Regions from separate parts of the Acidovorax sp. Q11 genome, predicted to be linked through region 2. Evidence: riboswitches for the same ligand, from Rfam matches in the RefSeq annotation. Region 2 holds a riboswitch; the other holds the start of a gene.
The links. A riboswitch is a leader RNA that binds a small molecule or an ion and turns the genes downstream of it on or off. The one in region 2 is predicted to bind glycine.
Positions count from the first base shown of each region.

Region 1: another riboswitch for glycine. It lies ahead of ACYZGB_RS08335 (D-amino acid dehydrogenase); the one in region 2 lies ahead of gcvT (glycine cleavage system aminomethyltransferase GcvT).

Region 1 covers NZ_JBUDZG010000007.1:67,265-81,855, forward strand. Annotated here, with positions in the region: gene ACYZGB_RS08275 (1-aminocyclopropane-1-carboxylate deaminase) at 132-1,148, shown strand; gene ACYZGB_RS08280 (Bug family tripartite tricarboxylate transporter substrate binding protein) at 1,261-2,259, shown strand; gene ACYZGB_RS08285 (MFS transporter) at 2,275-4,233, opposite strand; gene ACYZGB_RS08290 (hypothetical protein) at 4,289-5,131, opposite strand; gene ACYZGB_RS08295 (helix-turn-helix domain-containing protein) at 5,284-6,015, shown strand; gene ACYZGB_RS08300 (TetR/AcrR family transcriptional regulator) at 6,198-7,046, shown strand; gene ACYZGB_RS08305 (DUF2867 domain-containing protein) at 7,043-7,618, shown strand; gene ACYZGB_RS08310 (ABC1 kinase family protein) at 7,605-8,945, shown strand; gene ACYZGB_RS08315 (DUF6463 family protein) at 8,983-9,390, shown strand; gene ACYZGB_RS08320 (hypothetical protein) at 9,421-9,801, shown strand; gene ACYZGB_RS08325 (YXWGXW repeat-containing protein) at 9,961-10,416, shown strand; gene ACYZGB_RS08330 (2-keto-4-pentenoate hydratase) at 10,499-11,293, opposite strand; glycine riboswitch at 11,519-11,631, shown strand; gene ACYZGB_RS08335 (D-amino acid dehydrogenase) at 11,723-13,042, shown strand; gene sorU (SorU family sulfite dehydrogenase c-type cytochrome subunit) at 13,096-13,434, opposite strand; gene sorT (SorT family sulfite dehydrogenase catalytic subunit) at 13,436-14,591, opposite strand, start outside.
Region 2 covers NZ_JBUDZG010000002.1:99,483-114,073, reverse strand. Annotated here, with positions in the region: gene ACYZGB_RS02960 (TRAP transporter large permease) at 1-14, opposite strand, end outside; gene ACYZGB_RS02955 (TRAP transporter small permease subunit) at 27-560, opposite strand; gene ACYZGB_RS02950 (TRAP transporter substrate-binding protein) at 637-1,602, opposite strand; gene ACYZGB_RS02945 (putative hydro-lyase) at 1,620-2,396, opposite strand; gene ACYZGB_RS02940 (LysR family transcriptional regulator) at 2,793-3,704, opposite strand; partial or broken gene ACYZGB_RS02935 (Lrp/AsnC ligand binding domain-containing protein) at 3,800-3,958, opposite strand; partial or broken gene ACYZGB_RS02930 (LysR family transcriptional regulator) at 3,945-4,124, opposite strand; gene ACYZGB_RS02925 (Lrp/AsnC family transcriptional regulator) at 4,220-4,684, opposite strand; gene ACYZGB_RS02920 (TRAP transporter substrate-binding protein) at 5,117-6,088, shown strand; gene ACYZGB_RS02915 (TRAP transporter small permease) at 6,239-6,733, shown strand; gene ACYZGB_RS02910 (TRAP transporter large permease) at 6,730-8,007, shown strand; glycine riboswitch at 8,025-8,114, shown strand; glycine riboswitch at 8,136-8,262, shown strand; gene gcvT (glycine cleavage system aminomethyltransferase GcvT) at 8,313-9,461, shown strand; gene gcvH (glycine cleavage system protein GcvH) at 9,657-10,031, shown strand; gene gcvP (aminomethyl-transferring glycine dehydrogenase) at 10,175-13,087, shown strand; gene ACYZGB_RS02890 (Crp/Fnr family transcriptional regulator) at 13,104-13,715, shown strand; gene ACYZGB_RS02885 (c-type cytochrome) at 13,725-14,381, opposite strand; gene soxC (sulfite dehydrogenase) at 14,374-14,591, opposite strand, start outside.

The sequences.
Region 1 (14,591 bases), on a different contig from region 2:
ATTCTGATCCAGAAGCAAATATCTCCGAAATTTCACCAAACTTTGCAACCACGTGATGCGTGTGTTTTTCTACGATGAAGGCACTGCAAGCCCTGCGCTTGCGCCCCTTCTTCATCGACCGGAACACCGCCTTGAATCTGCAAAAATTCCCCCGCCACCCGCTCACCTTTGGCCCATCGCCCATCACGCCGCTGCCTCGCCTGTCGGCGCATCTGGGCGGCAAGGTGCACCTGTATGCCAAGCGCGAGGACTGCAACTCAGGCCTCGCCTTTGGCGGCAACAAGACGCGCAAGCTCGAATACCTGATCCCCGAAGCCATTGCGGGCGGCTACGACACGCTGGTGTCGATTGGCGGCATCCAGTCCAACCAGACGCGCCAGGTGGCCGCCGTGGCCGCACACCTGGGCATGAAGTGCGTGCTGGTGCAAGAGAACTGGGTGAACTACTCCGACGCGGTGTACGACCGCGTGGGCAACATCGAGATGAGCCGCATCATGGGCGCCGACGTGCGTCTGGACGCTGCAGGCTTCGACATCGGCATCCGCCCCAGTTGGGAGCAGGCCATGGACGACGTGAAGAAGGCCGGTGGCAAGCCCTTCCCCATTCCCGCAGGCTGCTCCGAGCACCCGTACGGCGGCCTGGGCTTCGTGGGCTTTGCCGAAGAAGTGCGCCAGCAAGAGAAGGAGCTGGGCTTCCAGTTTGATTACATCGTCGTGTGCTCGGTCACCGGCAGCACGCAAGCAGGCATGGTGGTGGGCTTTGCGGCCGACGGCCGGGCGCGCAAGGTGATTGGTATCGACGCCTCGGCCAAGCCCGCACAAACCCACGCGCAAATCCTGCGCATCGCCCAGAACACCGCGAAGCTGGTGGAGCTGGGCCAGGAACTCACCGCCGAGGACGTGGTGCTGGACACGCGCTACGGCGGCCCCGAGTACGGCCTGCCCAGCGAGGGCACGCTCGAAGCCATCCGCCTGTGCGCACGCCAGGAAGGCATGCTCACCGACCCGGTGTACGAAGGCAAGTCCATGCACGGAATGATCAACATGGTGCGCAAGGGCGAATTCCCCGAAGGCTCCCGCGTGTTGTATGCGCACCTGGGAGGGGTGCCGGCGCTCAACGCCTACAGCTTTCTTTTTCGCAACGGCTGATGCGTCCAGCGAGCAGCACCGGCTGGCACAGCTGGCCGGGCTGTCGCTGATCTGAAGAGGCCCTTGCCGCTAGGCGGGGGGCCCGCCCATTCCCCCGATCCAAGGAGTCCCCATGAAGTGCTTGCAGCTTGTCAGACGGCGTCGCGTGGTCCTGTTGGCGGCAGCCCTCGCTGGGCTGGGGCTGGGCCCGCTGCAGCTGGCCCATGCCGATGGCTATCCCGCCAAACCGGTGCAGCTCGTCGTGCCCTTCCCGCCGGGGGGCGCCGTGGACATCGTGGGCCGGACGATCAGCAAGAAACTGGGCGACCGCCTGGGCCAGCCCATCGTGGTGGAGAACAAGGCGGGCGCGGGCACCGTGGTGGGCGCGGCCTATATGGCCAATGCGCCTGCCGATGGCTATACGCTGCTGATCAGCTCCGGCTCCACCTTCACCGTGAACCCTGCGTTGAACGCCAAGCTGCCCTACGACCCCGTCAAAAGCTACGAGCCCGTGGGCCTGGTCGCCCGTGTGCCGCTGATTCTGCTGGCCCACCGCGATGTGCCTGTGAACAACCTCCGGCAGCTGATCGCCGCCGTACAGCGCACGCCCGACAAATTCTCGTACGGCTCGTTCGGCAACGGCACCACAGGGCATTTCGCGGCCGAGCTGGCCTGGTCGGCAACTGGCATCAAGCTGATGCACGTGCCCTACCGGGGCAGCGCCCCCGCCATGGCCGACCTGATGGGCGGGCAGATTCCCTTCACCATCGACACCGTGGCGGCAGCGTTGCCACAGCTCAAGGCGGGCAAGATCAAGGCCATTGCCGTCACGGGTGCAACGCGGGCCACGCAGCTGCCCGACGTGCCCACGGTGGCGGAAAGTGGCTTCCCCGGGTTCTCGGCCGACTCCTGGCTGGCCGTGGTTGCGCCACGCGGCTTGCCCGCCGAGGCCAAGGCCAAACTGCACAAGGCCCTGGCCGACACCCTGGCGGACACGGAGGTCCGCAGCAAGCTCATCGCCGTCGGGCTGGAGCCGTCGTACGCCACGGGCGGTGCCGTGCTTACGCAGATCGAAGACGAGTTGCCGCGCATGCGCGCCATTGCCCAGCGCGCGCAAATCCGGGCGGACTGAACCCACCCGGGACCGTCAGGCCGCCAGCAGCTTCTGCACCCGCTCGCGCAGCAGCGTGGGCTGCACCTCGGTCGGGGCCACGGCAGAGCCCACATTCAGGCCCACGCGGCTGTAGAAGCCCCGGCGGAACGGCCGTACCATGGCGCCGCCCTGCTCAATGCGGCTGAAGTACGAGCCCCACAGGTTGGTCAGTGCCATGGGGATCACGGGGGCCTCGATGCCCTCGGCACGCGCGCGCTCGATGATCTTCATGATGCCGCCCTTGAACTCCTGCAGCTGCCCGTCCTTGGTGATGCCGCCTTCGGGGAAGATGGCGAGCAGGTCGCCCTCGCGCAGCACCTGGGCTGCACGGTCAAAGGCCGCTTCGTAGGTCTTGGGGTCTTCTTTGTAGGGCGCAATCGGGATCGCCTTGGCCAGGCGGAACAGCCAGCCCAGCACGGGCACGCGGAAGATGCGGTGGTCCATCACGAAGTAGATGGGGCGTGGGCTGGCTGCCATGAGCAGCACGGCATCCACAAAGCTCACATGGTTGCAGGCCAGAATGGCGGCGCCCGCTGAAGGCAGGTTCTCGTCGCCCTGCACCTTGAAGCGGTAGACGAAACGCGACGACACCCAGGCTACAAACCTCAGCAGGTACTCGGGCACCAGCATGAAGATGTAGAACGCCACCACCGCGTTGGCGATGCCGGTGAACAGGAAGATCTGCGGCACCGTGAAGCCCGCGCCCAGCAAGGCGCCTGCGATGAGCGAGCTGGCGATCATGAACAGCGCGTTGAGGATGTTGTTGGCCGCGATGATGCGTGCGCGGTGCGTGGGCTGGCTGCGCATCTGGATCAGCGCATACATGGGCACGCTGTACAGCCCCGCAAACAGGCTGAGCAGCAGCAGGTCCATCATCACGCGCCAGTGGGCGCCCTGGGCCATGAAGGCGGCCAGGCCCATGATTTCAGACGGCGGCAGGCTGCGCGACGCAAAGTACAGGTCGATGGAGAACACGCTCATGCCGATGGCGCCCAGCGGCACCAGGCCGATCTCCACATGCCTGCGCGAGAGCACCTCGCACAGCAGCGAGCCGATGCCGATGCCAATCGAAAACACCACCAGCAGCAGCGAAGCCACCTGCTCGTTGCCATGCAGCACGTTCTTGGCGAGGCTGGGGAACTGGCTCAGGAACACCGCACCAAAGAACCACATCCAGCTGATGCCCAGCAGCGAGCGGAACACCACGATGTTGCCGTGCGCGAGCTTGAGGTTGCGCCAGGTTTCGGTGAAGGGGTTCCAGTTGATGGTGAGGCCAGGGTCGGTGGCAGGCACCGAGGGGATGAAATGCGCCACCGCGCGCCCAACCAGTGCCGCCAGTACACAGGCCACGGCCACCGTGGTGTGGCCAATGCCAGGGATGGCCACCAGCAGGCCGCCCGCCACATTGCCCAGCAGGATGGCCACAAAGGTGCCCATCTCGACCATGCCGTTGCCACCCGTGAGTTCGCGCTCGCTGAGCACCTGAGGCATGTAGGCGAACTTGACCGGTCCAAACAGCGTGGAGTGCACGCCCATGAGGAAGGTGCACAGCAGCAGGATGGGGATGTTGCCGCCGATGAAGCCCACGGCCGCCACCAGCATGATGGCGATCTCCATGTTCTTCACGAAGCGGATCATCTTCGTCTTGTCGTACTTGTCGGTGAGCTGGCCCGACGTGGCCGAGAACAGCAAAAACGGCAGGATGAACAGCGCACCAATCACCAGCCCGGCCATGGCGGGCGGCAGCCAGTCCACGCTGAGCTGGTAGGTCACCATCACGGTGAACGCGAACTTGAACAGGTTGTCGTTGGCCGCGCCGGAGAACTGCGTCCAGAAAAACGGGGCGAACCGCCGCTGGCGCAGCAGGGCAAACTGGTTCGGGTCCTCATGGGTCTGCGTGGGCGTTGGCACGGATGCTGGCGCCGCGCTGGCTGAGGGGGTCTCGGGATGCATGCGTTTCTCCTCGTTTCCGATGGGTTGGCTTATTGGAATTTTCCGCGCCCGCGCTTCACACACGTGAACTGCGGGCGACACCCACGGCGTGGGCGCCATTCTGCACAAACAGCGTGACTTGCGGACCGCCGGATGCCGGGCGGGGGTGCCGTGCCGCCAGAGCCGTCAACACGGGCCAGGCCGCACCTGCGGCAAACAGGTGCTTGAGGCTGTGGCCCGACACCGCCTGGTAGGTAGCGTCGAACACCGAGTGGTCTGCCGCCTCGAACAGCTTGGCCACGGCATACAGGCCGATGACCGCGCCCAGGTGCACCGCCAGCGCGCCATCGCGCCGGGGCAAACACGCCAGGGCCAGCACCACCAGCATGCCGCCCAGCTGCACCACGGCCCAGGGCAACAGGTTGCCGGTGTGCGCCCACCACACCACGGCCAGCGGCCCGGCCAGCAGCACCACACCGGCGGCGGCCCACCCGGCGCGCTCGCTCACGCGGCTGGTGGCCGCCAGCCCCAGCAGGCCTGCAAAGGGCAGCACCATGCCCAGCCTGTCCCACAGCAGGCCCGCGTCGTGTGGCTGCCAGTGGTACAGCATGGAGCCCGCTGCCGTGCACAGCAGGCCCGCAAAAAACAGCCCGGCCAGCCACCGCGAGGCCCCGTCCAAGCCCACCGCCCGGCGCAGCGCCACCAGCCCCCAGACACCGGCCAGTGCAAACAGCAGATTGCTCAGCACATCGAGTGCGCAGGGAATCCCCAGCCACACCCGCTGGTCGGCAAACGCATGCTGGTGTTCGCTGGCGGGCAGCACCGGCCCCCAGACGGCCAGGGCGATCAGGGCAGCAGCGCCCAGCAACAAGCCAGTCTCGGCCCGGTTGAGAGGAGTTGCGGAAGAAAACAACGGCATGGCGGAAATCCTGCGGGGTTGGAATGCCGCGCAGTGTGGGCAGGCCATCGCGTCTGGGCCCCGTAAAAGTCGCACAAAGGGCTACCCATGCCACCCTGGGTATTGATAATTGATACCTAACACCCACCAATACCCGCCAACCGCCCCCAGCCATGAGCACCACCGCCGACCTCGTCACCGCCCTGAAAAAGGAACTGAAAACCGCGCAGATGACCTACGCCGACCTGGCCCAGGCGCTGGGCATGGCCGAGTCCAGCGTCAAGCGCATGCTGGCCAAGGGCGACATGCCGCTGTCGCGCATCGACGCCATCTGCCGCGCACTGGCGCTGGACTTTGCCGACTTGGCGCGGCGCGTGGCCGATGCGCAGCCGCTGCTCAAGGAGCTGAGCCAGGAGCAGGAAAAGGCCGTGGTGGGCGACAAGAAGCTGCTGCTGATGGCGATCTGCGTGCTCAGCCAATGGACGCTGGAGCAGGTCGTCACCACCTACCGTCTCACCGAGGCCGAGGGCATCAAATACCTCGCGCAGCTCGACCGCATCGGCATCATCGAGCTGCGGCCGCTCAACCGCTACCGCCTCAAGCTGGCCAAGACCTTCCGCTGGCGGCCCCATGGCCCGGTGATGAACTACTTTCGCGAGCACGCGCTGCTCGACTACTTTGCGGGCGGCTTTGACGGCACGGGCGAAGGCGTGCTGCTGGTGCACGGCAACATCAGCCGCAGCCTGGCCCCCGCCTTCATGGAGCGCATGCAGCGCGTGGCCCAGGACTTTGCCCAGCAGCACCTGGCCGACCAGAAGCTGCCCGAACGCGAGCGCGAGGGCTACACCCTGCTGCTGGCCATGCGCAGCTGGGAGTTCGAGGCGTTCTCCAGCATGCGCAGGTAGCCGAATGCTCACTTATTGATAGCTTAATCCGCTTTACCCATGCGCGGAGAAGGCCAAAAAAGTGCATCAAAAGGAGCCTCACAGGCTCTCAAAACAAGCCACAGCGGCCCACGAGGCTTGACCCCTCAAAGAGAAACAACTATTCTTTAAATAACAAATTTTGTTAATTTAAAGATAGTCAAATGAAAACCACCCGCCAGCAACAAGATGCCACGCGCCGCCAGATCGTGGCCAGCGCGGTGGACCTCATGACCCGCCAGGGCTTTGACGGCACGACGATGAAGGACATCGCGCGTGCCGCAGGCATTGGCGACGCGACCATCTACAAATACTTCCCCACCAAGGACCGCATCGTGGTCGGCTACCTGGACGACACCGTCCAGCAGGCGCTGGCCGACACGCTGCAGACCCCGGGGTTTGATGGCTACGGCCTGCAGGAAAAGCTGCAGCGCCTGACCGACGCGGTGCTGGAGCGCCTGTTGGCCGACCGCGAGTTCGTGGCCCAGGTGCGCGGGCTGGCGCGGCGCTCGCCGCTGTCGATGCTGGCCGAGCCCCTGGCGGCGCGCCAGGGCCTGCGCGATGCGGTGAGCAGTTTTCTGGAAGCCGCCGAGGCCAGCGGCGAGATCGAGCCCTGCGACTTCAAGGGCCTGGCGGGCAGCCTCTATACCGATTACCTCGCGGGCGTGGTGAGCTACTGGCTGGCCGACACCTCCGACGAGTTCGCTGACACCACGCAGCTGGTGGACCTGTCGCTGGGTGTGCTGGTGCAGGCGCTGCGCGTGGGCCTGGTCAACCGCGTGGCGCAGCTGGGCGGCTTTGTGCTGCGCAGCCAGATGGCGCGCATGGCCCAGCACGGAAGCGGCCTGCTGGGCATGCTGCAACTGGCGCGGCAGACGCTGGGCAGTGCCCCGGCTGCCCCATCCGCGCGCAGCCCCGAGCCCCCGGCGCCGCCCCCACGCCGCGCCACACGCGCGCCCCGCACCCCGGCGGCGGCACCCGCCGCCACCCACAAAAAGAAGAGCACACCATGAATTCGCCCGCCGCTATCGCAGCCCCCACCACCGCGCGCGCCACCCAGGTGCCACAGGGCACGGCCATCCACGCCACGCTGCCCGGGGCCGATTTTTTTGACGCCTACGAGGTGACCGACCGACACCCCGCACGCTCGGCCCTGCAGTCGTGGCTGGATGTGGCGGCCCGCACCCCGGCATGGACACGCGCCCTCATGTTTGTGCGCAACAAGGCCGTGCGCCTGGTGGGCCTGAAGGACCTGGGCCAGTTGCACGACGGCCACCCGCCCGCCAGTGGCCGCGCACTGCGCGACGCGCGCAGCTACCGCGTGGGCGACCGGGTGGGCATCTTCCGCATCCGGCACCTGAGCGACACCGAGGTGGTGATGGGCCAGGACGACAAGCACCTGGACGTGCAGGTGTCCATCTGCAAACAGCCCGCGGCTCCCGGCGCCGCGCCCCGGGTGGTGCTGAGCACGGTGGTGCACATCCACAACACACTGGGCCACGCGTACATGGCGGTGATCACGCCGATCCACCGCGTGATTGCACGCGGCACGGCGCAGCGCCTGGCAAACCATGGCCAAAACTGAAACGGACGCCCCGCGCACCGGCAAGCTGGCCCGCAGCGCCATCACCGGGCTGGCGGCAGCGCGCATCGGCATGGCCGAGCTCTCGCACCGCACGCGCAAGCGTTCAGCCCAGGCGCAGGCCGAGCACGAGGCAGCGCTGGGCCGCATCTTGTTCGGCGCGCTGGGGCAGTTGCGGGGTTCGGCGCTCAAGGTGTCGCAGCTGCTCAGCATGCACCCGCAGCTGCTGCCCGAGGGCGTGCGGCGCGAGCTGGCCCGCGCCCACCACCAGGCCCCACCGCTCAACCGCGCACTGGTGGGCCGCGTGTTCCGCCAGGCCTTCGGGCAAGAGCCCGAGGCGCTGTTCGACCACTTCGAGCCCACCGCATTTGCCGCCGCCAGCCTGGGCCAGGTGCACCGCGCACAGCTGACGGGCCACGGCACGGTGGCCGTGAAGGTGCAGTACCCCGGCATCGCCGCCACCATTGCCAGCGACATGCAGCTCATGCGTGCCGCGCTGCGCGCACTGGCCCACACCGATCTGCCCCTGCCCACCGACGCGGTGATGGACGGCGTGATGGCCGAGATCGAAGCCACCCTGCTGCGCGAGGTGGACTACCTGCAGGAGGCCGAACAGCTGCAGTGGTTTGCAGAGCACGCCGCGCAGCCGGGGGTGGTGATGGCCCGGCCCATCCTGTCGCACACCCGCGCCCAGGTGCTCACGCAGCAGTTTCTGCCGGGCCAGCCGCTGCAGGCCTGGCTGGCCACCCAACCCACGCAGGTGCAGCGCGACCAGGCCGGGCAGCACCTGTGGGACTGGTTCATGCACTGCCTCTTTGTGCTGGGGCGGGTGCATGCCGACCCGCACCCGGGCAACTTTGTGTTTGCGCCCGATGGCACGGTGGGCGTGCTGGACTTTGGCTGCACGCGCAGCCTGTCCGCAGGGTTTCGCGCCCAGGTGGCGCAGGCTTGGTCGGCGCTGCTGCGGCCTGCGGACGACCCGCAGCGCCATGCACTCGTGCTGCAGGCCTACCAGGCCCTGGGTCTGGCCGGGGCCGATGTGAGCCTGCCCACCTACTGCACTGACCTGGCCCCCGCGCTGGCCGAGATGCAGGCCTGGCAGATCGAGCCCTTCACACAGGCGGTGTTTGACTTTGGCACCAAGACCCCACCGCCGCTGACCCCACCCGCCGACCAGCGCGTGCTGGGCCGCCACCTGCAGCAAGTGCCCTGCGAAATGCCCGCGTTCGAGCGCATGTGGATGGGACTGATGCACCTGCTCACGCAACTGGGCGCACGGGTGCACACCCGGGGCGCGCACTGGCTCGCCCGCACCACCGCCAAGCCCTGACCACCTGACCATGCCCCCTTCACGGAGCTTGCCCGCCATGACCCTCACCCCCCCACCTCCTTTTACGCTTCGCACCGCCTGGAAGGGCCTGTGGCTGCTCGCCGTGGCCGCCATCCACACGCTGTTTGCCGCCATCGTGTTCCCGCCCCAGTTGGAGGAGATCGTTCGGCGCGGCGTGATCGACAGCGTGGGCACCGACCCCATGGCGGGCGCTGTGGCCTGGTTCGTGCTGTTTGGCGCCGTGCTGGCCCTGCTGGGCTGGGCCGTGCTGCTGATCGAGCGCCATGCGGCGCCAGCCCCCGGCTTGCTGCGTCCACTGGGTCTGGGGGTGCTGGCCCTGGCACTGCTGGGCATCGCGCTCATGCCCGCATCGGGCTTCTGGCTGGTGCTGCCACCCGCGCTGGCAATGTGCTGGTCCCCCGGCCAACGGACCCTGGCCGCCTGAGCAGTGCCCAGTCCCAAGAGGAGACAAAACATGAACACTTCGCTGGTGCTTGCAGCCGTGGGCCTGGCCCTGGTGGGCGCCGTCCATTCCGTGCTCGGAGAAATCCTGGTGTTCCGCACCCTGCGCCTGCGTGGCGTGGTGCCCACAGGCGGCCAGCCCGTGCTGCGCGAGCAGCATGTGCGCATCCTCTGGGGCAGCTGGCACCTGGTGACGGTGCTGGGCTGGGCCTTCAGCGCCCTGCTGTGGCGCCTGGGCATGGTGCCCGTGGACGCGGGCCTGGGCGCCTGGGTAGCGGATGTGGCGGCAGGCGCCACGCTGGCCTGCGGGCTGCTCGTATTTTTTGCCACCGAGGGGCGGCACCCCGCATGGGTAGCGCTGATGCTGCTGGCGGTGGTGATCTGGTGGCGCTGAGCCCTGCCGCGAGCGTGACAAAAATCACACTCCTCCCATGCGCCTCCGCCCCAGGAAACACAACTTCACAAGACTTCGCAATCCGACTACACCGGCTTGACGCAGGGCCCGCAGCATCAAGGCTCCGGTTCCGACAGGGACCATTTTTAGGAGTTCACCATGGCCCGCAATGCACTCGCCGCTGTATCCATCGCCCTGCTGACGCTGGCTGCCGCCACGGCAGCGCACGCGCAGCACACCAGCGCCACCGTTGTCATCGGTGCGGACGCGCCCCGCTACCACGGCCCGGCGCCTGTGGTGGTGCAGTACCAGGCGCCCCCACCACCCCGCCATGAGGCCGTGCCCCACCCACGCCGGGGCATGGTCTGGGTGCCCGGCCACTGGGAGTGGCGTGGCCACCGCCATGTCTGGCAGCAAGGCCACTGGGTCAAGGCCCGCCCCGGGTACCACTACCGCGAACCGCGCTGGGTGGAACATGGCGGCCGCTGGGACATGCAGCGTGGCGGCTGGGACCGCGACCGGGATGGTGTGCCCAACCGCCACGACCGGGACCGCGATGGCGACGGTGTATCCAACCGCCACGACCGCAGCCCCGACAACCCTTACCGCAACTGAGAGCCTGTTTACGATCTCGCAGGAGATCACAAACAGGCGCTGAAAGGCGCGGCGGACTGGGGCAGCGTTGGCTGGGTGCTGTTCAGTCGAACACCAGCTCCGCCAGGCCCAGGCCCGGGAAATCCGCCACCACCCGGGTGCCCGGCGCCACCAGCACGGTGCCGGTGCACGAGCCCGTCGTCACCCACTGGCCTGCGCGCAGCCCGCCCAGGCTGTGTGCGCCTTCGTTGGCCAGCCACACCAGCAACCGCAGCGGGTCGCCCGCCGGGTTGCCCCAGGTGGTGTGCTGCACGGCCACCGATTCGTTCACCCACAGCCTCACCCCTTGCGCCAGCGGCTGCACTGCCGCTAGATCGGCCGTCCCGGCGCCCACCACCAGGGCGCCATGGCAGGCTTGATCGGCCAGGCGGCTCCATTCGCCCTGCTGGGCCCAGGCGGCAAAACGGGTGTCGCACACCTCGATGGCAGCGCGCACCGACACCAGGGCCGCACGCACCTCGTCCAGGCTGTAGGGCGCGGCGCGCGGGGGCAGATCGGCGCCCAGTTCGTAGGCCAGTTCCGCCTCCACCCCCAGCACCACAAAACCGGCGGCGGGCAGGTGCACAGCGGCTTGCCCGGCGTGCTGGGCCTGCGCCACCCAGACCGAATCGCGGGTGAGCGCCGCGCGCGCGGGCAGTGCATCGGGCGATGCCGCGCCCACCTTCCAGCCCGCGACCTCGCCGCGCTCGCGCACCACCGCGTCCTGCACCGCATAGGCTTGGGCCGCGTTCTGCGGGCGCAACCCAGCGGGCAGGTCCAGCGGGCGGGGCGTGCGCCCCTGGCGGGCCATGGTGAGCACGGCGGCACTGGTCTGCGGGTCAAAGGCGGTATCGGGCATGGGGCGGTTCCAGGGTCAGGGAGATCGGCAAATTATGGCCACCAGCCACCGGGGGCCCACGGCCCCAGCATCAGCAACGATTGCGGCCCATTAGCGCACAGGAGTCGGTTTTCGCGTGTCGTGCGCTCCTAGAATGGCCCCCGCAGGAGAGCGCAGTGGCACCGCCCGCTGTGCACCGAAGGCGCAAACTCCCATACACGCTCAGGTTCCGTACTGCACCATTTTTCAAAGCCGTCTGGAGAGCCGCTTCGCGCAACGCGAAGCGCACCGAAGGAGCAAGCCGCAGCCCGGGTGGGATGGCGGTGAATCTCTCAGGTACCAAGGACAGGGGGAGCGGCAGCCTGGCGGACATGCGCCAGCTGCTTGCTATTGATTTAGTAGCTGCAATCGCATACCCATCAGGCGCAGACCCCTTAAAAGGCTTCAAAAATGCGCGTGATCGTTCTCGGCGCCGGCTTGCTCGGCGTGACTTCGGCTTATTTCCTCTCGCAACTCGGTCACGAGGTGACCGTCATCGACCGCCAGGGTGCGCCCGGCGCCGAAACCAGCTTTGCCAACGGCGGCCAGATCTCGGTGAGCCATGCCGAGCCCTGGGCCAACCCCAGCGCGCCGCTCAAGGTGCTGCAGTGGCTGGGCAAGGAGGACGCGCCTCTGCTGTTCCGCATCCGAGCCGACATGCGCCAGTGGCTGTGGGGCCTGTCTTTTTTGCGCAACTGCACGCCCGCGCGCACGCGCCACAACATCGAGCAGATCGTGCGCCTGGGCACCTACAGCCGCGACACGCTGCAGCAGCTGCGCGCGGCCACCGGCCTCCAGTACGACCAGCGCACGCAGGGCATCCTCCACTTCTATACCAACCAAAAGGAATTCGACGGCGCACTGGCCCCGGCCGAGCAGATGCGCCAGCTGGGCTGCGAGCGCCAGGTCATCAGCGCCGACGAGGCCGTGCGCCTTGAACCCGCGCTGGCCCACATCCGCCCGCAGCTGGCGGGCGCCACCTACACGGCCGAGGACGAATCGGGCGATGCCAACCAGTTCACGCGCGAGCTGGCCAAGCTGTGCGAGGCGGCGGGCGTGCAGTTCCGCATGGGCCACCACATCACCGCACTGCGCGAGGCAGGCGGCCGCATCGACCACGTGGAAGTGACCAACGCCGAGGGCCGGTTCGAGCGCGTGCGCGGCGATGCGTTTGTGCTGGCCATGGGCTCGTTCAGCCCGCTGCTGGCACAGCCGCTGGGCATCCAGCTGCCCATCTACCCGGCCAAGGGCTACTCGGTGACGATGCCGGTGAAAGACGCCAGCAAGGCGCACCAGGTGAGCCTGACAGACGACGAGTTCAAGCTCGTGTTCTCGCGCTACACCAGCGAACGCGGCGGTGATCGCCTGCGCATTGCAGGCACGGCCGAGCTGAACGGCTACGACCGCCACCTGAACCAGGTGCGCTGCGAGGCCATCGTGCGGCGTGTGGAACAGCTTTTCCCTGGCGCGGGCGACGCGAGCCAGGCCCAGTTCTGGAGCGGACTGCGCCCGGCTACACCGAGCAACGTGCCGCTGATCGGCAAGACGAAGGTGGGCAACCTGTTCCTCAACACCGGCCACGGCACGCTGGGCTGGACGCATGCCTGCGGCTCGGGCAAGGCCCTGGCCGACATCGTGAGCGGCCGCGTGCCCGAGGTGGACTTTGCGTTCCAGGGCTTGCAGGGGCGTGCGGCGGGCGCGGCGTTGGTGCCGTCGCGCACGGCGGCCTGAAGCAGCGCGCGGTTGCAGCGAGGCAGCGCTGCAACCGCCACGAAAGCCCGCGCCTACTTGGCCGCGCCCGTGGCGTGCGCCACAAACTGCGCCACGGCCAGCATGTCCTTCTCGCTCATGCGCTCGGCATACGAGGGCATCACGCCGATGCCTGCCTTCAGCGCGCGCAACACGCGGCCCGCGTCGGGTTTCAGCTCATCCAGCACCGGGCCCACCTGGCCCTCGGCCCCAGCGGCCTGCAGCGTGTGGCACACCGCGCAGGCGGGCTGGATCTTGGTGAACAGCTCCTTGCCACGCGCCAGTTCGGCAGGGTCGGCGGCCCAGGCCGCCGCACAGGCACCGACAGCCCACAGCGCCACCCCGAGGTGGCGCGCTCGGTTCCACCGCCCCATGTCAGGCGACAGCCACCGTGACAGCGTGGTCGCGCCAGCTGGCGTTGTTGTAGCCGCCCAGGTTTTCCTCGCGCTGCTCGGCCTGCACATTGCCCGCCGTGTCGGTGGCGCGGCTGGCCAGCACATGGCTGCCTGCCTCCAGACGCACGGGCAGCGCAAACTGCCGCCAGGCAAACGGGCCCAGGTCGGGGCCGATGAGCTTGGCCGCCAACCAGGTTTTGCCACCATCGACCGAGACTTCCACACCCTTGATGCCGCGTGTGCCGCCAAAGGCCACGCCATGCACCTGCACCTGCCCGGGCTTGAGCGCGCCCTTGTCGGGCAGCGGCCCGTTGATCCAGGACTTGACGCCCATCTCCCACACCGAAGGCTGGTCGGGGCTGGCCTTGCTGCCGGGGGGCGACATGCGGTAGCCGTGCGACATGATGCGTGCCTGTGACTGTGCGCTGGTAAACGCCACGCGCTTGACGTACTTGATGTTGTTCACGCCCTGGTAGCCCGGCACCACCAGCCGCAGCGGGCCGCCGTGCGCGAGCGACAGCAGCTCGCCATTCATCTCCCAGGCCAGGAGAGCGTCATCCAGTGCCTTCACGGGCACCGAGCGCTCCACCAGCACGGTGAGCGGGTCCACGCCCTCGGGCAGTTTTTCGCCGCCCGTGCCGGTCAGGTAAGCAGCACCATCGGCCAGGCCACCCAGGGCCGCCACCACGTTGCGCAGCGGCACACCGCTCCAGACCACACAACCTGCCGCACCCACCTGCCAGGGTGTGCCGCTGGGCTTGCTGGGGAAAAAGCCCCGCCCATTGCCCGAGCACTGCAGCACCGTGGCCACGGTTTCCACGCCCAGGGTGCGAAGTTCGGCCAGCGTCAGGCTGCGCGGGTTTTTCACCCCTTCGACGGATACGCTCCAGGCATCGCGGTTGTCCAGAATGGCCGCGTCGGGCGCAGGCAGGTTGTTACGCACGTACAGCTGGTTGGACGGCGTGATGACGCTGGTGCCGAATGCAGAGCGGCGCGTCTCCAGCGTGCTGGTGCTGTGCACGATCAGGGCTTCGGGCGTCTTCCAGCCTGCATAGGCGGGCAGCGGCTTGGCGGCCGGGGCAGCGGCCGCCTGGGCCCGGGCGTTGCCCGTCCACCCTGCCAGGCCCAGCGCGCCC
Region 2 (14,591 bases):
GAAAGAATGTCCATGTTCATGCTCCTTCAAAGATCGGAGGAAAAATCGCCCTTGGCGTGGCGCTCTTCCACCAGCCGGACAAAGGTCGGCACCCCGCCGCACGCCACGATCCACCATTCATCGATGACCGCCGCCAGGAACAGCACCGCACCGAGCGCGAAGCTCATTTGCGGAATCCAGATCGGGATAGCCCACAGGCCCTGCGCCAACTCATGGAACAGCCAGCTTTCGTAGGTGAAGACACAGGCCCACCACGCCAGGTAACTGATAGCCACCACGGCCACGCTCAGGCTCGCCAGCTCGAACCTGCGGCGCGCAGAGGGGGAAAGTTTTTCCAGCACCAGCGTCACCCGCACAAAATCACCGTGCTTGAAGGCATGTGCCATCGTCAGGAACGCTGCCGCTGCGCACAACCAGGCCACAACATCGTTGATGGCGCCCGTGGGAAAGCCGAGCTGCCGCCCCAGCGACTGCACCACCATCAGCACGCAGATGAGCGCAACGCACGCCGCACCTGTTGCGCCAGCAGCCAGGTAGGCGGCATCGAGTGCGCGCCGCAGCAGGTGCGGCGGCAGGTCGGGAGCGGCGGCGCTGCCCGCCGCCACCGACGTGTGAGAGATATGGGTCATACCGGTCTCACTTCTTGTTGTAGGCGTCGATGACGGACTTGCCTTCGTCGCCTGCGGTCTTGATCCAGTCTGCGGTCATGCGCTCGCCCACGGCCTTGAGTTCCTTCTTGAGGTTCTCGGCACTCACATCCACCTGCATGCCCTTGGCGGCCAGTTCCTTGAGGTACTCCTGGTCCTTCTTCTCGCTCATCGCCCAGCCGCGCTGCTCGGCCACGGCAGCCTGCGCGACCAGCGCTTCCTGCGTGGCCTTGTCCAGCGCGTCAAATGCCTTCTGGTTCACGACCACCGCGTTGCGTGGCAGCCAGGCGGCCACCCCGTAGAAATACTTCACGCTCTCGTAGAGCTTGCTGTCCACGCCGCTGGCGCTGGAAGTCAGGAAGTTGTCCACGGTGCCGGTGCTCAGTGCGGCAGACAGCTCGGCCAATTGGATGGTGACGGGCTGGGCACCCACCGCACTCGCGATGTACGAGGTGGCGGGGTTGTAAGCGCGCATCTTGGTGCCTTTCAGGTCCTTGAGCGCCGTCACCGGCTTGACGGAGTACAGACTCTGCGCGGGCCATGGCACGGTGTACAGGAGCTTCATGCCCTGGGCGCCCAGTGTCTTGACAAGCAAGGGACGGGATGCCTGATCCAGCCGCTTGGACTCAACATAGCTGGTGGCCAGAAAAGGAATGGAGTCAACGCCATAGGCAGCCGCCTCGTTGGCTGCGCCCGACAGGATGAATTCGCCCAAAGCGACCTGGCCCGACTGCACGGTGCGCTTGATTTCATTGGCCTTGAACAGCGATGCGTTGGGGTGCACCGTGATCTTGAGCTTGCCGCCCGTGGCCTTGTCCACGTCCTGCACGAACTGCTGCAGGTTCTGCACCTGGAAGGTGTTCAATGCATAGCCTGACGGGAGATCCCATTTGGTCTGGGCTTGCGAAAGTCCAGCGACAGCGAGGGCGCACATACCGAAAGCGATTTTCTTCATGGGGAACTCCTTGGGCCTTAAAAGCTGGCCAGTTGATGGTTGAAAAGGTCGGTCACCAGCATGCAGCCCGGCGCGTGGGTGATGCAGAACGCCGGTTGGGCATTGAGGATGGCGGACTGCGGCGTAACGCCACAGGCCCAGAACACGGGAATCTCATCGGGCAGCAGCGCCACGGCGTCGCCGTAGTCGGGCTTGGCAATGTCGGCAATGCCGATGAGCGCGGGGTCGCCGATGTGCACCGGCGCGCCGTGCACGTTGGGAAAGCGCGAGGTGACCTGCACGGCACGAATCACATCCGCCGCAGGCATGGGCCGCATGGACACCACCATCGCGCCGCCAAAGGGCCCGGCGGGTTCGGTGGCGATGTTGGTGCGGTACATGGCCACGTTCTTGCCTTCGTTGATGTGGCGCAGGCTGATACCGGCTTCTTGCAGCGCCGACTCGAACGAGAACGAACAGCCAAGCACAAAGGTCACAAGGTCGGGGCGCCAGAGGTCGGTGATGTCGGTCACTTCTTGCGCCAGCTCACCATGGCGCCAGACGCGGTACTGCGGCACGTCGCTGCGGATGTCGATGCCCTCGCCCAGCGATGGCAGCATGACCTGGCCGGGCTCGCTCACGGCCAGCACCGGGCAGGGCTTGGGGTTGCGCTGGCAAAAGCGCAGAAAATCACCCGCCTGCACCTCCGGCAGGATCACCAGGTTGCCCTGCACCCGGCCATGCGCCAGGCCGCTGGTGTGCGATGCCCAGGCGCCTTGCCGGATGATGCTGCGCACATGGCCGGGGTGGTTGATGCCCTCGGCGCCAAACACTGCCAGCGCTTTTTCTTGAACTGAATCCACCGTGTTTCCTTGCATTGAGAAATGTCAATTGCATGACGTTGGGCGGATTGTGTTGGGCTGCGCTGCCTGCTGGCAAATTCAAAAATTTTCTCTTAGCTCATCGATTTTTTCGATGCACACCATTGGGGCAAGGAGAACCAAGTTGGTGCCAAGGGTTAACCCTTGCAGACGATTCAAGGGTTAACCCGGGCATGGTGGATGGCGCGCAAAAAACGCTGCGCAATGGCGTTTCTTGCCCTTGCGGGCAGTTCGACCCAGCTTTGATCAGCGCCCGCAGGATGAAGGGTGGAACGCTGAACGTGCGGCGTTGCATGCACTGCGCCGGTGCATGCATGCGCCAGGGATCGCTCAGGCTTGGGCTTTGCGCGCCTTGGATGGCGGCTGTTGGGTGTCGATAAAACTGAGCGCTGAACGCACGACGGCCTCCATCGCCGGTGACGAGGGGTCTTCGCGGTAGCTCACGTGGATGGGCAGAGGCTTCAGCGGGGTATCGCAGGCCAGCGCACGCAGGTCCGGGAACGCCAGCAGCCGCTGCACCGCCAGCCGGGGCAGCGTCGCCACGCCAAAGCCGCCCTGCACCAGCTGGACCATGGCCGAGATGGACGAGATGGTGTGCACGCAACGTGGCTCGACCTGGGCCTGGCGCAGCGTGTCGAGCAAAAACACATGGGGCTGAGAGCCGCGCTGAAAGGTCAGGATGTCGGCACCCGCGAAATCCTGGAGCGCATAGCGGCGTTTGCGGTGCGTCTTGCTATTGCCCACAAACACCATCTCCATCGGCGTGACGGCCTGGCTGCGAATGCCGTCGGCTGCGGCAGGCAACGCGGCAAACACGGCGTCCAGCGTGCCCCGGCGGATCTGGTCGAGCAACACGGGCGTGGTCTCCACCGTCAGTTCCAGCTCCAGCAGCGGGTTGTCCTTGCGCAGTTGCTCCACCCACGGAATGAGCCACGAGTGCAGCACCGATTCGATGGCGCCGAGACGGATCGACACCTCCAGCGGCCCGCCCGAGCCCATCTCGGCCTTGAGCTGGCGCTGCAGCTCCAGCATGCGCTTGGCGTAGACCAGAAAACGGGCCCCGGCCACCGTGAGCTTGAAGTGCTTGTCGCGCCGGTCGAGCAGCAGCACGCCCAGCTCTTCTTCGAGTGCCGCAATGCGACTTGACATGGCCGACTGCGTGAGGAACAGCTTCTCGGCCGCACGTGTCACGCTCTTGAGGGAGGCCACCCAGTAGAAGGCTTCGACAAATCGCAGGTTCATGGTGGAGGCTCCCAAGCGCATTCCAGCAAACGCAGAATGCTCCTATTTTGATAGCTTAAAACGCTTGACCATAGCGCGGAAGCGGCCATTTTTATTCAAATCGACCCCACAAAAAGCGGCAGATCGGCCTTCTTGAGCGTGCGCAGCACAAAGCTGGATCGGCTGTGGCGTATGCCCTTGATCTTGTAGAGCTTCTCGCGCAGCAGGCGTTCGTAGTCACGCGTGTCCTTGACCACGATGCGCAGCAGGTAGTTTGAAGTGCTTGTCGCGCCGGTCGAGCAGCAGCACGCCCAGCTCTTCTTCGAGTGCCGCAATGCGACTTGACATGGCCGACTGCGTGAGGAACAGCTTCTCGGCCGCACGTGTCACGCTCTTGAGGGAGGCTACCCAGTAGAAGGCTTCGACAAATCGCAGGTTCATGGTGGAGGCTCCCAAGCGCATTTCAGCAAACGCCGAATGCTCCTATTTTGATAGCACAAAGCGCTTGACCATAGCGCGGAAGCGGCCATTTTTATTCAAATCGACCCCACAAAAAGCGGCAGATCGGCCTTCTTGAGCGTGCGCAGCACAAAGCTGGATCGGCTGTGGCGTATGCCCTTGATCTTGTAGAGCTTCTCGCGCAGCAGGCGTTCGTAGTCACGCGTGTCCTTGACCACGATGCGCAGCAGGTAGTCGTAGTCGCCCGACACCAGGTGTGCCTCGATCACCTCAGGAATGCTGGCCAGGGTCTCGCCAAATTTTTCGAGCGTGTTGTCCGAATGGCTGTCGAGCGTGACCTGCACCAGCACCGTGTCGGCCAGGTCGAGCGACTGCGGGTTGATGCGCACCGTGTAGCCCTGGATGACACCCGCCTCTTCCATCTTCTTGATGCGCCCCCAGCAGGGCGACGGGCTCAGGCCCACGGTCTGGCCGATCTCTTGCAAGCTGGCGCGCGCGTTGCCCTGCAGCACGGCGAGAATTTTTCTATCGAGGCGATCCATCGGCCGGATTATTCACAAAATTCTTCCATTGCAGCAAATTTTTCTGCAAACAAGGCCAATCGAAGCGAATTCAGCAAATTCATCTCTGCCACGCGGCGCATACTTCTTTCATCAAGGCGCTCTTACCGGAGCGCACAAACTGACAAGGCCCCGGCTGGTTACCGCCAGCACGGGGCCCTTGGCATTCCGGGCCCCATCACGAGCACCCGGCGGCGGCCATACAGACCGCATGTACAGGTCTGCCAGCCCAGCACTCGGAGTGTCGCCAATGCAACTGCAAACGCCCTGCAGCCCAGTTAATAAGCACGCTTACCAGCACAAACCCGGATGCCTGCGGCCATGCTGCACCGCCATAATTTCAGCGAGGTCGGGGGCGGCTCCGCAAGGGCCCCAGCGCAACCCACCCCTGCCCCACCATCAACAGGAGACACCATGCAATTGACCAGACTCGTCGTCGGCCTGAGCCTCGCGCTCGGCTTTGTGGCCACCGCTGCCGCGCAGACCACCATGCGCATCAGCATCTCGACGGCCCAGAATTCTCACCAGGGGATTGCCATCGACACGTTTGCCAAGGAAGTCGAAAAGCGCACCAGTGGCCGCTACAAGGTGCAGACCTTCTACAACGGCGCCCTGGGTGGCGAGCGCGAGTCGATCGAAGCCGTGCAGCTGGGCACGCAGGAGCTGGCGTTCAGCTCCACAGGCCCCATCCCCAACTTTGTGCCAGAGACCAAGATCCTGGACGTGCCCTTCCTGTTCCGCGACAAGGCCCACGCCCGCGCCGTGCTGGACGGCCCCATCGGCCAGGAGATGCTGACCAAGTTCGACAGCAAGGGCTTCAAGGCCCTGGCCTGGGCCGAAAACGGCTTCCGCCATATGACCAACAGCAAGCGTTCGGTGAACACGCCCGATGACCTCAAGGGCCTGAAGATGCGCACGATGGAGAACCCCGTGCACATCGCCGCGTACAAGGGCTTTGGCATCATCACCACGCCCATGGCCTTCCCCGAAGTGTTCACGGCCCTGCAACAAGGTACTGTGGACGGCCAGGAGAACCCGCTGCCCGTGATCATCTCGGCCAAGTTCGACCAGGTGCAAAAGCACCTGACACTGACCGGCCACGTGTATTCGCCTGCCATCTTCGTGATGAACAAGGGCGCTTTCGAGAAACTGTCGGCCGCGGACAAACAGGCCTTCATCGACGCCGCCAAGGAAGGCACCAAGGCCAATCGGGCCCGCGTGGACGAAGACGATGCCAAGGGTGTGGCCGACCTGCGCGCCAAGGGCATGACGGTGGTGGACAACCCCGACAAGTCCAAGTTTGTGGCCGCACTGGCCCCCGTGAATGCCGAATTCGAAAAACAGTTCGGCAAGGCCACGCTCGACAAGATCCGCGATTTCAAGTGATGCCCACGCTACTATCGTTGTAGTAGCAACCAACGCCCGTAGCGCAAGCGCTATCGGGCGTTTTTATTCTCGCCCCGGGTTTATTGCCTGATTGCTTACCGTGTTGTTCCCCCTGTTGATTCAACAACTGCCCATGGCTGGAACCGCCCCATGAAAAATGCTTTTCTCACCTTTGAACGATGGACCACGTTCATCGCCATGCTGGGGGCCTGCGCCATGCTGGCCCTGTCTGCCTCGCTGGGCATGTTCCAGATCCTCATGCGCTTTGTGCTGGAGCAGCCCGCCGAATGGACGGAAGTGCTGATCCGCTTCAGCCTGATCTGGATGGTGTTCCTCGCCATCCCCGCCGCCTTCCGCCAGGGGGCGATGGTGAGCGTGGATGTGCTGTACCGCTGGAGCCCTCCCGCCCTGCGGCGGGTGCTGGACTGGGTGGTCGCGCTGGCAGCCCTGGCGCTGATCGGCATCGTCATCTGGTACGGCTGGGACTACGCCCAGCGCGGTGGTGTGCAGAGCATGGCAGGGCTGGAATCCGTATCGATGTTCTGGGCCTACCTGGCCATGCCCATCGGCGGCCTGTTCTGCACTGTCGGCATCATCGGCAATCTCATCGACCCCCTGCGCATGGAACTGGAGACCGCCCAATGAGCATGGTCATGATTTCAACGATGGTGATTTGCTTTGCACTCACCATTTCGGTGGCCGTGTCCATCGGCCTCGCTTCCATCCTGGGCATCCAGGCATCCAACGCCAACATGCTGATCTCGGTGAAGGAGATGTTCGCCTCGATCAACAAGTTTCCGCTGGCGGCCATCCCCTTCTTCATCCTCGCGGGCAACCTGATGGAGACCGGTGGCATCTCGCGCCGCCTGGTGGAGTTTGCCAAGAGCATCGTGGGCGGCGTGCAGGGCGGCCTGCCCATGACCTGCGTGCTCACCTGCATGATCTTCGCGGCCGTTTCGGGCTCGTCGGTAGCCACCACGTTTGCGATTGGTGCCATCCTGATCCCCGCGCTCATCAAGCATGGCTACCCCACCAGCTATGCGGCGGCGCTGCAGGCCACCAGTGCCGAGCTGGGCGTGATCATTCCGCCCTCGATTCCGATGATCCTGTACGGCGTGAGCGCCGAAGTGTCCATTGGCGAGCTGTTCATCGCGGGCTTTGGCCCGGGCCTGCTGATCAGCGCCGCGCTGATGCTCTTCGTATGGGCGTACTGCAAGTACAAGGGCTGGGGCAAGAACGACGGCGATGGCCGCATGCCCTTTGGCAAGGCCACGCTGCAGGCAGGCTGGGCGCTGCTCATGCCTGTGATCATCCTGGGCGGCATCTACGGCGGCGTTTTCACCCCCACCGAAGCATCGGCCGTGGCCGTGTTCTATGCGCTCATCGTCGGCATGGTGATCTACCGCGAGATCCGCATCAAGGACCTGTTCGCCATCCTGCGCAAGTCGGCCATCTCGTCGGCGGTGATCATGTTCATCATCGCCAACGCCGGGCTGTTTGCGTTCCTCATCACACGTGCCGGGGTGCCCGATGCCATCGGCCGCTGGCTCGAAGCCGTGCTGCAGTCCCCTGCCCTGTTCCTGCTGGGCGTGAATGCGGCGCTGTTCGTGATCGGCATGTTCATCGAGACCAGCGCCGCCATCATCGTGCTGGCGCCCATCCTGGCGCCCGTGGCCATGCACTTTGGCATCGACCCGGTGCATTTCGGGCTGATCATGGTGGTGAACCTGGCGCTGGGCATGATCACACCGCCCTTTGGTGTGAACCTGTTTGCGGCCTGCACGGTGGCCAAGATCTCGCTGGACCGGATCATCAAACACCTGCTGCCTTTTGTGTGCGTGATCCTGGTGTGCCTGCTGGTCATTACCTATGTGCCATCGATTTCTCTGGCCTTGCGTGACCTGGTCTATGCCAAGTAGGCGTTAGAATCCCGCCCGTCAGGAGAGAGTGCTCCGCCCGCCAAACAGGGCGTGCAGCACCGCCGAAGGCGCAGGCAGCAGCCGAACGCTCAGGCAAAAGGACTGACAACCGCCCGCAGTGATGCGGGCGTTCCCTTGCTGGAGAGAGATGGCCCACCGCACCGCGTGATGAGGCCATCCACCGAAGGAGCAAACCGCATGGCCAGCCAGGGCGCTGCGGTGAATCTCTCAGGTAAAGCGGACAGCAGGGCAAATCCCGTGGCCACCCGTGTGGCTGCGGCCCCCATTTGCCCCGGAGTTCCGCCATGTCAGCCCCTGCCACGTCTACCCTGCTCACCACGCCCCTGAACGCCCTGCACATCGAGCTGGGCGCCCGCATGGTGCCTTTTGCGGGCTATTCCATGCCCGTGCAGTACCCCGCAGGCCTGATGGCCGAGCATGTGCACACCCGCACCGCAGCGGGCTTGTTCGACGTATCGCACATGGGCCAGCTCAAACTCATCGGCGCCGATGCAGCTGCGGCGTTTGAAACCCTGATGCCCGTGGACGTGATCGACCTGCCCGTAGGCAAGCAGCGCTACGGGTTGCTGCTCACCGACGAGGGCACGGTCATTGACGACCTGATGTTCTTCAACCAGGGCGAGGTGAATGGAGAGTCCACGCTGTTCGTGATCGTGAATGGCGCCTGCAAGGTGGGCGACATTGCCCATATCCAGGCCCGCATCGGCCAGCGCTGCAAAGTGGTGCCCATGCCCGACCACGCCCTGCTCGCACTGCAGGGCCCGCAGGCCGTCACCGCCCTCGCCCGCCTCGCGCCCGGCGTGGGAAAACTGGTGTTCATGACCGGCGGCGCATTCAGCATTGCAGGCTGCGACTGCTTTGTGACCCGCAGCGGCTACACCGGTGAAGACGGTTTTGAAATCTCGGTGCCCGCTGCGCAGGCCGACACCCTGGCCCGCGCCCTGCTTGCCCAGCCCGAGGTCAAACCCATCGGCCTGGGTGCCCGCAACTCGCTGCGTCTCGAAGCGGGCCTGTGCCTGTACGGCAACGACATCGACACCACCACCACGCCGCCTGAAGCCGCACTGAACTGGGCCATCCAGAAGGTGCGCCGCACCGGTGGCGCCCGCGCGGGCGGCTTCCCGGGCGCCGACAAAGTCTTGGCGCAGATCGACAACCCCGCCACCCTGCTACGCAAGCGCGTAGGCCTGGTGGCGCTGGAACGTGTGCCCGTACGCGAGCACACCGAGCTGCAAAGCACGGACGGCCAGAAGATCGGCGAAGTCACCAGTGGCCTGCTGGGCCCCACGGTGAACGAGCCCGTGGCCATGGGCTATGTGGCGCCCGCATTTGCCGCCATCGGCACGCGTGTGAACGCTATCGTGCGCGGCAAGGCCGTGCCCATGGAAGTGCGCGCCATGCCTTTCACGCCCGCCAACTACTTTCGCGGCTGAAGAAATGACATACCCCCTGAGTCGCCTACGGCGCCTTCCCCCTGGAAGGGGGACGCCCCCAGCGCGGCGGGGCGGCCCTTGCGCGGGGGCGCTGGCATGCGCCACGCACGTCGCACACGCCAAGGCATAAACCACGGCCCTTTGCCGCTTACATTGCTGATTCCTTTATTTACCCGTTGCTTGAGGAGCTTCCCCATGACCGTCAAATTTTCCAAAGAACACGAATGGATCAACACCGCCGACACCGCTGCTGCCGTGGTGGGCATCACCGTGCACGCACAAGATGCGCTGGGCGACGTGGTGTTTGTGGACCTGCCCGAGGTGGGTGCGAGCTTCAGCCAGGGTGACGTGGCGGGCGTGGTCGAGTCCGTGAAGGCTGCTGCCGACGTGTACATGCCCGTGACCGGCGAGATCGTGGAAGTGAACGAAGCCCTGCGCGCCGACCCGTCGCTGGCCAACAGCGACCCGCTGGGCGCGGGCTGGTTCTTCAAGGTCAAGCTGGCCGATGTGGCCCAGCTCGACGCCCTGATGGACGAGACGGCCTACACGGCCTTTGCAGCCAACGCCTGATGGGCGCTTGGCCCATTCGTCTCCGGTTTCAAAACCATAGCTGCCTGCGTTTGATTCCATTGGATTTCAAAGAAAAATCCTTTGAAATGTCCGACTGACAAGCGCCAGCAGCTTCTTTTTTCATAGCACCCCGAACGCCCGCCATGACTGCCGCCCTGCCCACCTCCTTGCCGTTGTCCGCGCTGGAAAACGCCGCCGAATTCCTGCCCCGCCACATCGGCATCGACGCAGCGGATGAAGCCCACATGTTGTCCGTGATCGGCGAGGCCTCGCGCCGCGCGCTCATTGACTCCATCGTGCCGCGCTCCATCGCACGCAGCCGCGCCATGGATCTGCCAGCGGCCACCACCGAGGCCGCAGCGCTGGCCGAACTCAAGGCCATTGCGGGCAAAAACAAGGTGCTTAAGAGTTTCATTGGCCAGGGCTACTACGGCACGCACACGCCGGGCGTCATCCTGCGTAACATCCTCGAAAACCCCGCCTGGTACACCGCCTACACGCCTTACCAAGCTGAAATTTCGCAGGGCCGCATGGAGGCTCTGGTCAACTTCCAGACCATGGTGTGCGACCTGACCGGCATGCCGATTGCCAACGCGTCGATGCTCGATGAAGCCACGGCAGCCGCCGAGGCGATGACCCTGGCCAAGCGCTCGGTCAAGAGCAAGAGTAACGTGATTGTGGTGGCCGGCGACGCGCACCCCCAGACCATTGAAGTGATCCAGACCCGCGCCAAGCCCCTGGGCCTGGAAGTGCGCCTGGCCAACTCGGCCGAGGAATGGGACAGCCTGCTGGCGGGCGACTACTTTGCCGTGCTGGCCCAGTACCCTGCCACCAGCGGCCGCATTGACGACCTGCGTGCCGATGTGGAAAAAGCCCATGCCAAGCAGGCCGCCTTCATCGTGGCCGCCGACCTGCTGGCCCTGACCCTGATCACACCGCCCGGCGAACAAGGCGCCGACATCGTGGTGGGCACCACCCAGCGTTTTGGCATGCCCATGGGTGCTGGCGGCCCCCACGCCGCATTCATGGCCTGCCGCGACGAGTTCAAGCGCAACCTGCCCGGCCGCCTGGTGGGCGTGAGCGTGGACGTGCACGGCAAGCCAGCCTATCGCCTCGCACTGCAAACCCGCGAACAGCACATCCGCCGCGAAAAAGCCACCTCCAACATCTGCACGGCCCAGGTGCTGCCCGCCGTGATCGCCAGCATGTACGCCGTGTACCACGGCCCCGAGGGCCTGCAGCGCATTGCCCAGCGCGTGGCCAGCTACACCGCCATTCTGGCCCGGGGCCTCGTGCAACTGGGCGCGCCGGTGCGTGAACAAGCCACGTTCGACACGTTGGTGCTGAAAACCGATGGCGCTACAAAATCAATAGCTGCAAAGGCAATACAGTCAGGCGCAAACCTGCGAATTTGCTTTGAAAACTACCTGTGTATCTCGCTGGACGAGACCACCACGCGCGCCGACATCGAGTTGCTGTGGAAGATCTTTGCGAAGGACGGCCAGGCTTTGCCCACCTTCGACGCTTTCGAGAACGGCATCGAACCGCTGATCCCCGCCGCGCTGCGCCGCACCAGCCGCTACCTCACGCACCCGGTGTTCAACACCCACCACTCTGAGACCGGCATGCTGCGCTACATCCGCCAGCTGTCGGACAAGGACCTGGCGCTCGACCGCAGCATGATCCCGCTGGGCAGCTGCACCATGAAGCTCAACGCCACCAGCGAGATGATCCCCATCACCTGGCCCGAGTTTGCCAACATGCACCCGTTTGCCCCGGCTGACCAGCAGCAGGGCTACAAGGCGCTGGACGAACAGCTGCGCGCCTGGCTGTGCGAGGCCACGGGCTATGCCGGCATCAGCCTGCAACCCAACGCCGGCAGCCAGGGCGAATACGCAGGCCTGTTGGCCATCAAGGGCTACCACGAGTCGCGTGGCGAAGGCCACCGCAACATCTGCCTGATCCCTAGCAGCGCCCATGGCACCAATCCCGCCAGCGCCCAGATGGTGGGCATGCAGGTGGTGGTGACGGCCTGCGACGCCAACGGCAATGTGGACCTGGCCGACCTGCAGGCCAAGTGCGAGCAGCACAGCGGCAACATCGCCTGCGTGATGATCACCTACCCCAGCACGCACGGCGTGTTCGAGACCCAGGTGAAGGAGCTGTGCGCCCTGGTGCACAGCCACGGCGGCCGCGTATACGTGGACGGCGCCAACATGAACGCCCTGGTGGGCGTGGCCGCGCCTGGTGAATTTGGCGGCGACGTGAGCCACCTGAACCTGCACAAGACCTTCTGCATTCCCCACGGCGGTGGCGGCCCTGGCGTCGGTCCCGTGTGTGTTGTCGAAGACCTCGTGCCCTTCCTTCCTGGCCTGCCCGGTCAGGGCGATCAGCCGCGCAACCCTGCCACTGGCAAGGTCGGCCCGGTGAGCGCCGCCCCCCTGGGCAACGCCGCCGTTTTGCCCATCAGCTGGATGTACATCCGCATGATGGGCGCAGACGGCCTGCAGGCCGCCACCGAGACGGCCATCCTGAGCGCCAACTACATCAGCGCGCGCCTCAAGGACCACTACCCCACGCTGTACGCCAGCGCCAACGGCCATGTGGCGCACGAGTGCATCCTGGACCTGCGCGGCCTGAAGGACACCAGCGGCGTGATGGCCGAGGATGTCGCCAAGCGCCTCATCGACTACGGTTTCCACGCGCCCACACTGAGCTTCCCGGTCCCCAACACGCTGATGGTGGAGCCCACCGAGAGCGAAACGCTGTTCGAGATCGACCGATTCATCGACGCGATGATCGCCATCCGCGAAGAGATCCGCCAGATCGAAGCGGGCAAGCTGCCCCAGGACAACAACCCGCTCAAGAACGCACCGCACACGGCCGAGAACCTGCTGAGCGGCGAATGGGCCCGCCCCTACACCCGCGAAGCGGCCGCCTACCCCGTGGCGGCCCTGCGCCAGGCCAAGTACTGGTCGCCCGTGGGCCGTGTGGACAACGTGTGGGGCGACCGCAATCTGAGCTGCAGCTGCATCCCGGTGTCGGACTACGCCTGAGTGGGCGGAGCGCGCTGTGACCGCCTCGCCCAGCGCCTGCAACGTTTGCGAACCGCCCGCGCTGGAGGCGCTCGTCCAGACGGAGCCCGCTCTGGCTGCACTGTGGCAAGCGCTGCCCCGCCGCCAGTTCGGCGCTGGCGCGCTGCTGCAGCGTGCCGGTGAAACCAGCACACGCTGCTGGCATGTGCGCAGCGGCGTGGTGCGGCTGTTCTACCTGAACGAACAGGGTACCGAGCGCAACCGCTCGTTCCACGGCAAGGGCAAATGGGTGGCGGGCAGCCTGCCGCCGCTTGCGCTGCCCAGCCCCTACGCCATTGAGGCACTGGCGCCCGTGGAGGCGGTGGAGCTGGACTATTCCACCTTGCAAGACTGGATGGGAGTCTTTCCGCAGATTGGCCCCCCGCTGCAAGAAGCCCTGGGCTACGTTTTCCAGTCGCACGCCCGGCGCGAGGCCGAACTGCTCAGCCATCCGCCAGAGGCACGCTACCAGGCGTTCCTGGCCTCGCACGCAGAGTTGGCCAGCCAGCTGCCCCAGCACCATGTGGCCAGCTACCTGGGCATCTCGCCGGTGTCGCTCTCCCGCATCCGAGCCAGGCTGGGCATGGTAGACGCAGCGCGCGGCGGCTGAAACCGACGTTTACCGCACCAGCGGCCACGCACTGACCGTGCGGTCCCGCCCCGGCATCACCACCTGGGGCACGCTTTCCTTGTCCATTACCGCGTTGGCGGCCACCAGACCGTTCCAGTGCAGCAGATGCGCGGTTACGGCATATACCTCGTCATCGGTCAGGCTCTTGGGAGCATGCATCGGCATGCCCCGGCGGACGTAGTCGAACACCGTGGTGGCATACGGCCACATTGCCCCCACCGACAGCACCTGCAAGGGGTACTGGCGCACACGCAAAGGCCGCAACAGGTCGTTCCAGGCGATGAAGCCATCCGATCCCACAAGGCGGGAAGCCGGACCTTCCATGCCCTGCGCGCCGTGGCACGCCGCGCAGTGCCGCGCATACAGCTGCGCGCCTTGCGCTACGCTGCCTCGGCCCGGCGGCAAATTGCGGCCATCAGGAAAGATGGTGATGGCGTAGCGCTCAACCTCTTCGGAAGACAGTGGCTGCGCCAGGCCGATGACAGCTGGCGGCGCTGCAGGTGCCATGCCGGGCGCGGGCTGCGTCTGCGCCTGGCTGGCGACCTCGGCGTACAGCAGCAGTACGACCGCTGCGAACATCCATCCGCCCCGCCGCAAGGCTGCCATCCTCGCGAACGAGCGGTGGTGAAACAGGCGCTCACGCATACAGGTTCTCCACGCGCCCATCGGCCTGCACGCGCCAAGCCTGCACCGCGTTGTAGTGGTTGAAGGAATGCAAGGCGTAGCGCCGCTTCCACTCGCCGCGCAGCGGCTGCGTGCGGCCATGCTCATCGGTGGCCCGGCTCAACAGGTCCGCGCGGCGTCCATTCCACTTCCAGGGCAGCGTGAAGCGCGTGAACGCGCGGTCCAGCACCG